DNA from 2 places in the Pseudovibrio sp. W74 genome. Region 1 is predicted to be linked to the other one. Evidence: riboswitches for the same ligand, from Rfam matches in the RefSeq annotation. Region 1 holds a riboswitch; the other holds the start of a gene.
The links. A riboswitch is a leader RNA that binds a small molecule or an ion and turns the genes downstream of it on or off. The one in region 1 is predicted to bind cobalamin.
Positions count from the first base shown of each region.

Region 2: linked by a shared signal. The riboswitch ahead of PsW74_RS06060 (ABC transporter ATP-binding protein) and the one ahead of PsW74_RS18050 (energy-coupling factor ABC transporter permease) in region 1 are both predicted to bind cobalamin.

Region 1 is NZ_LMCJ01000024.1:86,481-91,886, forward strand. It holds gene PsW74_RS18040 (EAL domain-containing protein) at 1-2,359, opposite strand, end outside; gene PsW74_RS18045 (hypothetical protein) at 2,786-3,601, shown strand; cobalamin riboswitch at 3,958-4,169, shown strand; gene PsW74_RS18050 (energy-coupling factor ABC transporter permease) at 4,205-4,870, shown strand; gene ettA (energy-dependent translational throttle protein EttA) at 5,094-5,406, shown strand, end outside.
Region 2 is NZ_LMCJ01000007.1:60,356-65,761, forward strand. It holds gene PsW74_RS06045 (class I SAM-dependent methyltransferase) at 1-460, opposite strand, end outside; gene PsW74_RS06050 (iron ABC transporter permease) at 718-1,773, opposite strand; gene PsW74_RS06055 (ABC transporter substrate-binding protein) at 1,776-2,714, opposite strand; gene PsW74_RS06060 (ABC transporter ATP-binding protein) at 2,727-3,509, opposite strand; cobalamin riboswitch at 3,853-4,063, opposite strand; gene PsW74_RS06065 (RNA ligase family protein) at 4,188-4,814, opposite strand.

The sequences.
Region 1 (5,406 bases):
GCAGGTCGCCTTCCATTGTTCTTCTCAGCAGGATGGCCTCTTCCATCTTGTCCTCGAAGAATGCGAAGGTGTTTCGGCCAGCTTCTTTAGCCTCATAAAGCGCGATATCCGCCTTGGACATCAGCTCATCCGGGTCCGTCCCATGGTCTGGAATCAGCGCGATGCCAATGCTGGCGCTCGTTCTGACCGTGATGTTGTTGCCAACATGGATCGGCTTTGACAGGACCTCTAGTATTTTGTTGGTCAGCAGACCGACTTCAGCCGTTGTCTTCAGATTGACCTGAATGATCGCAAACTCATCCCCGCCGAGACGGGCGACTGTGTCGTGATGGGTGACGCATGCATTGAGGCGGCGAGCCACTGTCTGGATGAGTTTGTCACCAATTGGGTGGCCATATAAGTCGTTGATATCTTTGAAGCGATCCAGATCCAGCAGCATGACTGCGGAGATCGTTTGTTCTGCGTTTGCCTGGTTTTTGATTGCTTTTTGGAAGCGCTCGCGGAAGTAAGTGCGGTTCGGCAGGCCGGTCAACATGTCATGCTGAGCGAGGTGGAGAATGCGCGCTTCGTCTTCTTTCTGCTTACGCATATCACGTACAGCTGAGACACGAAGGTTCTCGTCTGCCACTTCCATCAAGCGACCACGAACTTCAATCGGAATACGCTCTCCAGACTTGCTTAAAAGCATGACTTCGTTCGGGGTTGGCTCATTGGCCAGAATGCTCTCACGCGCTTTTTCGCGGAAGTCTGGCGCGACATGAGACAGCAAACTGGTCCCGCGCATCTCACCTGCCTGATAGTCCAGCAGCTCGTAGAGCACGTGGTTACATTCCACGATAATACCGTCTGTCGAGATGGCCAGGCCTTCGAATGCACCTTCTGCAAATGTGGCGAGTTTGCTGAGTTCTTCCTGCTGCTTACTGTTTGATGTTTCGCTGATTTTCCGCCGTTTCTCGTCGCTCTGAAGCTTGTCGAGGAACGTGTTGAAGAGCGAAGCGAGGCGTTCTTGTGAGTCACTGTCCCGTACCGGCAAGCGCTCATCCAGCTTGGCGTCATGCCAAACCAACTTACCGATCAGATTCTCCATCTGGCTGATGGTGCTGACAATCGGCGTTTCATTCAGATCAATTTCGTCGGCTTTGCGGAACTGCTTTGCAAATTTGAAGGCCGTAAACAGGATTAGACCTGACAAGAAGGCCCAAAGGATGGTCAGTAAAGCTCCAACTGCCTGAAGTATAAGGTTATCCAGACTGAACCCAGCCAGCGCATGGTCTGCTGGTAGTGCGGTTGTGAAGCCGAAAAGGCCAATGAGAGAGCCAATGCCAAGGCTGGTGTAGTAAATGATGACTTTGTGGGTCTTTGACCTTGCATAGATAATGCGGGCGACTGCTATAGAAGCAGCTGAGGCCGTCAGAGCAATAAGTGCGACGCCTGCAACCGTCAGATGCTGGGCATTTCCGAGAACGGAGGACAAGCCGCCGATCATGCTCAGCAAAATGGTTGGGTACATGACCTTGCGCGGTGCGAAGAAGCCGAGGGCGACTCCCAATAGTACCGAGACGCCAGTTGCGACAAGGACGTTGAAGATTGCGCTGCCCAGCTCTCCTGAGTAAATGCTTGTGTTACCGACAGAAAAGCCAATGCCGCCAACGGCCATCAGCGCCGCGCCTGCTTTGATCTGCAGCACATTGTAGTTTTGTGTGTTGTGCAGAATGTACTCAGGTAACGCTGGTGAGTTTCTTAGTCCGGTCACTAACATGCCGGAAAAGGCTACGAAGGTTGCGAGCAATGTGACTACGGTACCGCCGCCAATCTGCTCGAAACCAACTGACAGCACGGTGTTTTGGCTAATCGGATGAAGCAATAACCCTTGGACACCCTTCAGGTAGGCAGGGTAGATGACCCCGCCGATTGAGAGTGCGAGAATGATCGTCGCACGCAGTGTCAGCTGATGCGATAGAGGCAGATAAGCCAGAACTGCGATCATCGCTGCCATTGCTGCGTGGATTGCAGCAGCGTGGATGTCCCCCTGTGGTCTGAACTCCACTTGAGACTGCCAGAGGATCAATTGTGCCGTTACATCAGGCAAGTTCAGCGTTGTGTCGATGAGCAGGCATGCTGCTGAACTGATGGCGATGAGGAGAAGGGCACGGTTGAAAAAACGGGTCGCCCGCATACGCTCCTGAACAAACAAGCTGGAATAGACAATTAGTATTCCAAGAACACCAAGCGCGAACAATCCAACAGACAATATGGTCCATAGGTTCTGCTGCTGAGTGAGCAGTTCAGCTTGATTGAGCTGATTGTGCAGGCCACCTGTCGCAGGATCGAAAATCGACGCATACGATGACGCTGACATGAAGTGTATCGATAAACCAATTAAAACGAAAAGGAGCAATACAGGAAGTAAGAGGGCTCGAAAATGCATTTGGGTACCCCAGGAAATTCCTCGGCATAATTGTTTGAAATTATTGCACATTTATTAAGAATTCTAGGGATGAACCGGGTTTAATTCTAAAAAGTATCGAAAAGTGCGGTGCATATGACGTTTATCTGACACTTCCAAAGCAAATTTATGAAAATTGTAAGTAAATGTTTCGTTTAGTGAAATTCTTTATATACGTGAATACTCGTATTTATCTTCAAGTTGAGAGGAAAGAGGGACGGGCTGTCAATTATGATTCTCTTCTCTTTTCACGACAGCATTTAGTTCATTTTTTATGGGCAATTGATGTGCATTGTAGTTCACCATCTTGCTGAAACAACTTTCAGGTGGTCTTGAACGATGCAGTGGTCCAGCTTGTTTTTATACTCAGCGGTTTCGGTTTTGCAGCCAACTGGTGGTGAGCGAGATAACATCTTGCCGAGTTGGAGCTCAACCACAGCGCGCCATGGTATCGTAGAAAGCATTGAGCGTATGGCTCGGGCTGGGAGCCCTGAATATGTGAAACTCGATGACCGTGTTGCTGTTTTGGTTGGCGATGGGGCTTTATGGAGCGACGCTCTGGCTGGCGCGGACAATGAAGTGACGCCACCTGAAGCTGGCGACAGTTTTGGAAGCTTTGCTGTTTATTCTGAGAGTGTACGTGCTCATCTGTCATTACGCGGGCCAAAGGCTGTTGGTGCAACGTATAGAGAGTTCGCTTTTCAGCCTCTGAAAGAGCTGGTGGGCTTTTTAAAAGAGCATCACTTTCAGATTTGGGTTTTAAGCTTTGGAGACCATGAAGTAGACCGCACAATGGCGGAGTTGAATTACGGACTTCCGAGATTTCGGGTTATCGAGGTTACTCCCCACGCAGCGCCGATGTCTTCTACCGACCTTGCCCGAACTATCTGGGAGAGGATAGGAACAGCACCCCAGATTTTTCTTGGACGATCTCACAGTGATCTTGGCTTGCTGAAGCTTGCTGGAAAAGGTGAGGGGGTGCTTAAAATCCAAATTTCTGCCAGCCAAAATGCTTCCACTCAGACACCGGATTCAACTCCCGATGATTCTGGAGAGCAGCAGAACTCCTGGAGCTTTGTGGTTTCTCCTGAGGAGCATTGGCTAAGGAAATATTCGTGGCAGGCACCTTCGGAGAGAACTTATAGCAAGAACTAATAGAAAATACTGAGACTTTCGTTGCAAGCTGCACGAGATATATTTGATCTATTCTAGTTTTAATCGATTGAAAATCTGAGTGCTTTTGTAATGTTGAATAATATCCGATGTTTCTGAGGTAATTTTATTTATTTTGATGAAGATCAATGAAGAGGTGGGGCACTCTGATATTTCTAAATACAGCTTCGGCTGGCACTCGGATGGGGGAGTGTCAACTTTCTTAAAGGCGTGTACCAACGGGTACACGCCTCTTTTTTTGCCTGCAGCTCTGGCGGGTTACAAGGGCCGTTGCATCCCTCTGATTGTTGCTTATCCCAACTGCCTCTTATTTCTAGTTGTGTCTTCTCTTGTAATTTAGGATATTCCCGCTGTTGGGTTCTGTAGAAGCCAAGCTTCTTGGATGAAAAGGGAATGCGGTAGGGATGACCAAAGATGGGCCTGAACCGCAGCTGCCCCCGCAACTGTTACGTGGTGCGTTCTTCATAAAAGCCACTGGAGATGATCTCTGGGAAGGCGGAGGACGCAAAAGCCATAAGCCAGGAAACCTGCCCGACACGACATAAACTCATGACCGCACGGAGGGTGCGAAGAGGAGCATATTAAATGCATATTGAACCGGGTTACGTTTCCGCCGCCAAGGTTATTGCTGCCAATGCAGGTGCCGTTGGCGTTATTGTCTGGGGCTGCAAAGAGCAGATTTCAGAATTCCTGAAAGAGCCGTTCACACCGCTGAAAACGCTATTGGCTGCGGTTTTCTTCTCCATTTTCATGCAGAGCTTCCATATGTCTGTTGGAGCATCGGAACTTCACTTCGTTGGTGCGATGGCGATGTATCTGACGCTCGGGTTTACCCCTGTTCTGCTTGGGTTTGCCATTGGCTTGCTGTTTCAGGCGCTCGCCTTTGATCCGCAGGACATGTACCACCTTGGCGTCAACAGCTTGTCTTTGATGTTGCCGCTGATTGCTGTTCATTACCTGAGTGGCCGTGAGCTGTTTTCGAAGGAACTGACCAAGCGTGTGAGCTTTGCGCAGATTCTGAAGTTAGATGCGATGTATTATGCTGGCGTGACCGGCATGGTTGGCTTCTGGTTGATGATTGGGGAAGTTGCCACGCCGTTTACGGCATGGGCGCAGTTTGCCCTGTCTTATCTGGTAATTGTTGCGTGTGAACCATTGGTCACCTTCATTGCAGTGAAGGGGCTCAAGGCCGTTGAAGACAATGCGATTGTTCGGAACCTGACAGTGGTTCCGCAGCTGAAGCTGGCGTAAATTTTTACGAGCTTGTTTGTTATTGGGGCGGCAGAGTAAACCTGCTGCCCTTTTTCTTGCGTGGAAGTGACCAGGTGTTGTCGTGAAATTCTCCGTTTGAGGAGAAAAAGCGACGGATTTGATCATCGCTGAAGTGTTATGGATTGCCCCTTGGCGCTGCTTCCACTATGAGTGCTCTCCAGAGATTTCATTGTTTACACAGATCAGGAGATGCAGGCAGTCCATGGCGCGCCAGTTCATCTATCACATGCACGGGGTCTCCAAGGCCTACGGTGCAAAAAAAGTACTCGACAATATTCACCTGTCTTTCTACCCGGATGCGAAAATCGGTATCCTTGGTCCAAACGGTGCAGGTAAGTCTACTCTTTTGAAGATCATGGCTGGTCTTGATAAAGAGTACACCGGTGAAGCATGGGCTGCAGAAGGTGCCAAAGTTGGCTACCTGCCGCAGGAACCAAAGCTGAATGAGGACAAGACCGTCCTTGAAAACGTGATGGAAGGTGTTGCGCACAAGCAGGCTCTTCTGGATCGTTATA
Region 2 (5,406 bases), on a different contig from region 1:
TACCGCTTGGAGAGCACTGTGCATCCACCAGCGGATGATGGGTTGAGAACACGAAGTAACCACCCGGCTTCAACACGTTCCCGATGTCTCTGAAAAGCTTGTTCAGGTCCTCGACGTAATGGATCATCAACGGACAGATCACGATATCAAACGTGCCTTCCAGTTTCTCCGGCAACCCATTAGACAGGTCAGAGGTGTAGCACTTTACGTTGTCGTCCAGCTTCTCTTTCACCAGCTTCAGCATCTGCTCGGATTCATCAATGCAGGTTACATCAGCTCCGTGATCATAGAGAAACTGCGCATACACGCCGGGGCCGCACCCAAGATCCAGCACCTTCAGCCCTTGCAGCGGTGGCAGCATGCCAAGCAGGGTGGGGCGCTCTAAAAGAGCGTTGTAGATGTTCTCCTGAATGGCCTCATCATACTGCTCGGCAAAATCGCTATACAACCGAGATGTCATTCACGTACTCCGCATCAAACACATGTTCCCGAACAAGACCTCTGATCAACGCCTAGGAATATGCGACAAAACCATAATTAAAAGCAGCCGAAACCAACCGGAATAAAAGTAAATACCTTTCAAAATCCGTGTTTCTGCCATGCTGCCAGATGGGCCTTGTATGAGTCTAACGCGAAAAAACTGTGTCGTGGTGACGGCAAGCTCAAGCTCATATCACAGCAACTACGAGATGCCGGAGTGCTTGAAAAGCGGCAGACCTACCGCTTTTCTCTCAATAACCAGATAAAGAAGACCCCGCCAACAAGCCCGGTGATAATGCCAATCGGCGTGTCCTCCGGCTTCATCAGTGTCCGCGCCGCCACATCCGCGAGCAGCAAAAAGATTGCCCCGAACAATGCTGAGACCGGGATCAGGCGCCGATAATCACCGCCCACAAACAACCGCACAATATGAGGCACCATAAGCCCAACAAACCCGATCATACCCGAGAACGCGACCATAACACCGGTAATCAGAGCCCCAATGACAAAGGTCTCCAGCCGGAATGCACCAACGGAGATGCCAAGCGTGGTCGCTGTCTCATCGCCAATGGTCATGGCGTTGAAGTGCCCGGCCCGCAGCCACAGCCAGACCCCGCAAAGGACCAGCACCACCAACGGATAGATAAGGTGTCCCCACTGCGCCAGACCTAACCCACCCAACATCCAGTAAACCACACTGTGCGTTGCCCGCGGGTCTGCCAGGAAGATGAGAATGTTCGCGCCTGCCATCAGCACAAAGCTCACCGCCACACCGGTCAGCACCAGCCGATCTGCACTGGTCGCACTCGTAAACTTCGCCACCCCAATCACAATAAGTGTCGCCCCAAGAGCACCCAAAAACGCCAGCAATGGCACGGTGAGCATCCCCAAAAACAACCCCGTATGCAGCAGAGCCAGCACAGCACCAAACGCACCACCAGCTGAAATGCCGATTAGGTGCGGGTCCGCCAGCGGGTTGCGGGTGACGGATTGAAGGCAAGCTCCCACGATGGAAAGCCCGGCCCCCACCATAATCGCCAGCAGCGCACGGGGCAGGCGGATTTCCCAGAGAATGCTCTCCCGCCCCAGCGACCAGCTCGGCTCAATCGTCCCCGGCACCAGTTTGTTGGCAAGAACACCCCATACAGTCTCCATGGAAATGGAAACCGCCCCAACGGAGACCGCAAGGCAAACAGAAAGAACCAGCGCAGCCAATCCCACGCAGCAAATCTGCAGCAAATGATGAGAAGAGCCCTCTTTGGAGGCTACAACAACGCCGGTTCCTTCGCTCATTGTTAGTTACCCCAGAATGCGGTTGCGAGTTTCTTGATCGCCTTGATGTTCCGTGGGCCCGGAGTTGCTTCAGCATATTCCAGCGTCACGAACCGGTCATTCTTCACCGCATCCATATCCGCAAAGGCGGGGTTGTTGAGCATGAACTCACGCTTCTGTGCAGCAGTCACTTCGCCGTAGTTGATAATCACGATCACTTCCGGGTTGGTCTCAACCACAGCCTCCCAGTTCACGCGCACCCAGCTCTTATCCAATGTATCCGTCACGTTGGTGCCGCCAGCAGCCTCAATCAGCGCGGTTGGCATCCCATAACGACCAGCAGTGAACGGAGAATCTTCACCTCCGTCATAAACAAACACACGCAGAGGTGTGTCAGCAGCCTTCAAGCCAGCTTTGAACTGCGCAAGGTCTTCGCGATAAGCCTGCACCAACGCTTCCGCCCGCTCTTCAACATCAAAGATGCGGCCAAGGTTCAAAAGATCATTGTACATGTCATCCATGGAAACCTTTGGCTTCTCGCCAATATGGATGCAGCTCTCGGTCAGCTCATAAACCTTGATCCCGAACGGTGCCAAAGTTTCCGGCGTAACTGGGCCGCCAACCTTCATGCCGTAATTCCATCCGGCAAAAAAAAAGTCTGCATCAGCCCCAATCAACACTTCTTTGCTTGGGTATTTGGGAGCAAGCTCCGGCAATACAGCCACCTGGTCTGTCAATTCAGCATCCAGCGTTTTCCAGCCAGAAATGCCAGTGTAACCCGCCATGTTGTCCTGCAATTCCAACGCCAGCATCATCTCGGTGAGATTGGAGTCGTTGGAAATGGCCCGTTGCGGAACACCATCAAATGTGACGGTGCGGTTACAGCTCTTGACGGAAACCTCTGCCAGCGCAGCAGAAGAGGAAAGCAGCGCCACAGCCAGCGCCAAACCAAGTTTTTTCATGAAAAAATACCCTTAAGAATGAAGATCGAATGTCAGAAGAGAGTGTTGTCGGTCCATCAGCTGATCGCGTGTCGTACGCACCTGAAAAGCCTTGGAAACCAAAGCGGGGGAGAGGATTTGCTCCGGCGCCCCAAAGCCAAGCATCTGCCCGTGGTCCAGCAACAGGATCTGGTCACACACCTGCGCCGCCATGTTCAGGTCATGCAAACTGGTGATGATCGTCAGATCCAGCTCTTCAATGAGCTTCAGAATTTCCAGCTGATGGCGAATGTCGAGATGGTTGGTCGGCTCATCCAGAATGAGCAGCTCTGGCTCTTGCGCTAACGCCCGCGCCACCATCACCCGCTGTCGTTCCCCGCCAGAAAGCGTGCCAAACAACCGCCCGGCCAACCCGTCCAGCTGCAAAGCGCGGATAGCACGGTCCACCACCTGCCGGTCGCGCTCGCCAGATGCCGCCAGACCGCTGCGATACGGTGTGCGCCCCAGCTCCACGATCTCACGCACCTTCAGCGCAAAGTCCGTTGGCTGCTCTTGCAACACCGCCGCCACCCGCTGCGCCGTCACTTTGGCGGAGAGGGACCAGATGTCATCACCACCAACGCAAATCTGCCCGCTCATCGGCTTGTTGAACCGATAGAGCAGCCGCAACAACGTAGACTTGCCAGCTCCGTTCGCGCCAACCACGCCAAGCACTTGGCCCGCAGCCAGCTCAAAACTCAATGGCTGCAAAACCAACGAACTCTTACGATCAGGTGCCCACGAAACATCGCGAACAGAAACAAAAGCCGCGCTCATGCCAAAGCACCCTTGCGCAGCTCAGCCCCAATCAACCAGCCGAAGGTGCCTAAATGATGAGAAACAGGATCCAGCATTGTACCAACCCACCTGAGTGAAACGCTACACATCATAAATGTAACGTTATAACGTTACATTGATTGTCGAATCCTGAGGCAAAAGTCAAGCGCACGCGCGCGTCGACTATCAGCGGTTCGCAAAACGATCCGGGATAAAGTTTAAGTCTTGAGGAAACAGGTAACATAACGCCCTCCGCGCAACGGCAGGGGCAAACAGAAACCGGATATGTGAGAGGCTTGCGCCAATGCAACCATTATGGCCTCCTCCGGGACGCCCCGCCCGGGTTGAAGTGAAACATAATGGCAGGTCTCCTGACTCGCGGGTCTGTGTTCAGCCAGCCTTCCCGGATTTCTCCAGTGGCATGCTTGGCGTCGCTCGCCGCTTACAGTTGCGGGGGCAGTCACGGAATTAGCGCCTGTTGGCTACACTTCACCGTGTTCCCTTTTAATCCCGAGGCCTTTCGCACCTCAGAAACCATAGGCCCGCATACTGAATTTTGCAGACCTCAATTGCAAGCGCTTTCGAGAATAGACCTGAGGTGCTGTTGATAGCAGCTATCACCACACCAAAGTCACCCCGCACTAGATGCGGGACTTAGAGCCACGAGCTCATTTGCTCCTAGCTCTTTCGCAACCCGTTCTTGATAATCTCACTATGCATCCAGTGGGTGTCACTCTGTACGTGATCTGCCCGCACATACTTGGCCATATGTGTCGTCATGTCAGGCTCTTGGAATGCCTCACTGGTTCGCACGACAAAGCCCTCCTGCTTGCTCAGGTTGAGCCCGTTCAGCACTCTGTCAACGCTTGCTTGAGTGAAAACGCCCCTGTGCAACACCGGAACAGGAGCAATGCCCAGCTCTGAGAAACGGTCCAGCGTCGCATCCCAACTCTGTGTGATGCCGCCAACAATCCATGCAAAACCTAGAAAGTAAGTAGGCAACCTGTCATAAGCGACGGAATGACGGGCAAACAGATACTCACCGACGATCCGCTCATCCTCAGCAAGACACGGCGAAATACCTGCCGCAAAAGCTTTCATCCAATCACGTGATGGATGATACCCACTGTCAGGGCTACGCGCATGGCATCCACTCTGCAGGATAGTCGTGTTCTCGCCGTCCATCTTCTCGGTAAAGACGACTTCTGCCGCGCTTTCCAGAGCCGCCAAATCCCGCAGGATCTTGTCATCGCTCATTACACCGGGAGAGCTGGGTAAGTGATAGGTGCGGCCATACTTCTTCATCGATCCCGCAGCTCCTTATCTTCAAAGCGAATAAGGGAACTCCGATTATAATTCCTATGCTCATTGAGCCAGGACACCGCCCCTTCTTCTTATCGGGTGGTGATTACAAGCTTTAACGAGCAACCACAACCACCCTCCGTCTTCCCGGACAAGCGCAGCGCAGATCCGGGATCCAGAGCAATACGCTTAGGCATAAGCCACGACACAAACACCTTGCTAACCCCCGCCATCCATGTCCCTGTCAAAACTACCAGTTTGACAGAGTAATTGCCTCATCCCATCCTCATGCATGAAGCGCACAAGTCCTTTGTTATGGGCGGGAGGGTGGTGAATAGAATACCCTTTCGAGGGGAATAAACTCGCCTGTCTGTTTGCAGGTTTCTAGCCTCCCGCTCGCCAAAGAGTTCTCACTCCACCCTCGTCTTCCCGGACAAGCACAGCGCAGATCCGGGATCCAGAGCGACATGCTCAGGCATAAGCCACGACACAAACACCTCGCAAACCACGTCATCCACAACCTTGTAAAAACTGTCAATTTGACAACCGCTGGTTTTCATTCCACATTCATCTGTGAGGCTTCGAAACCTCTCCA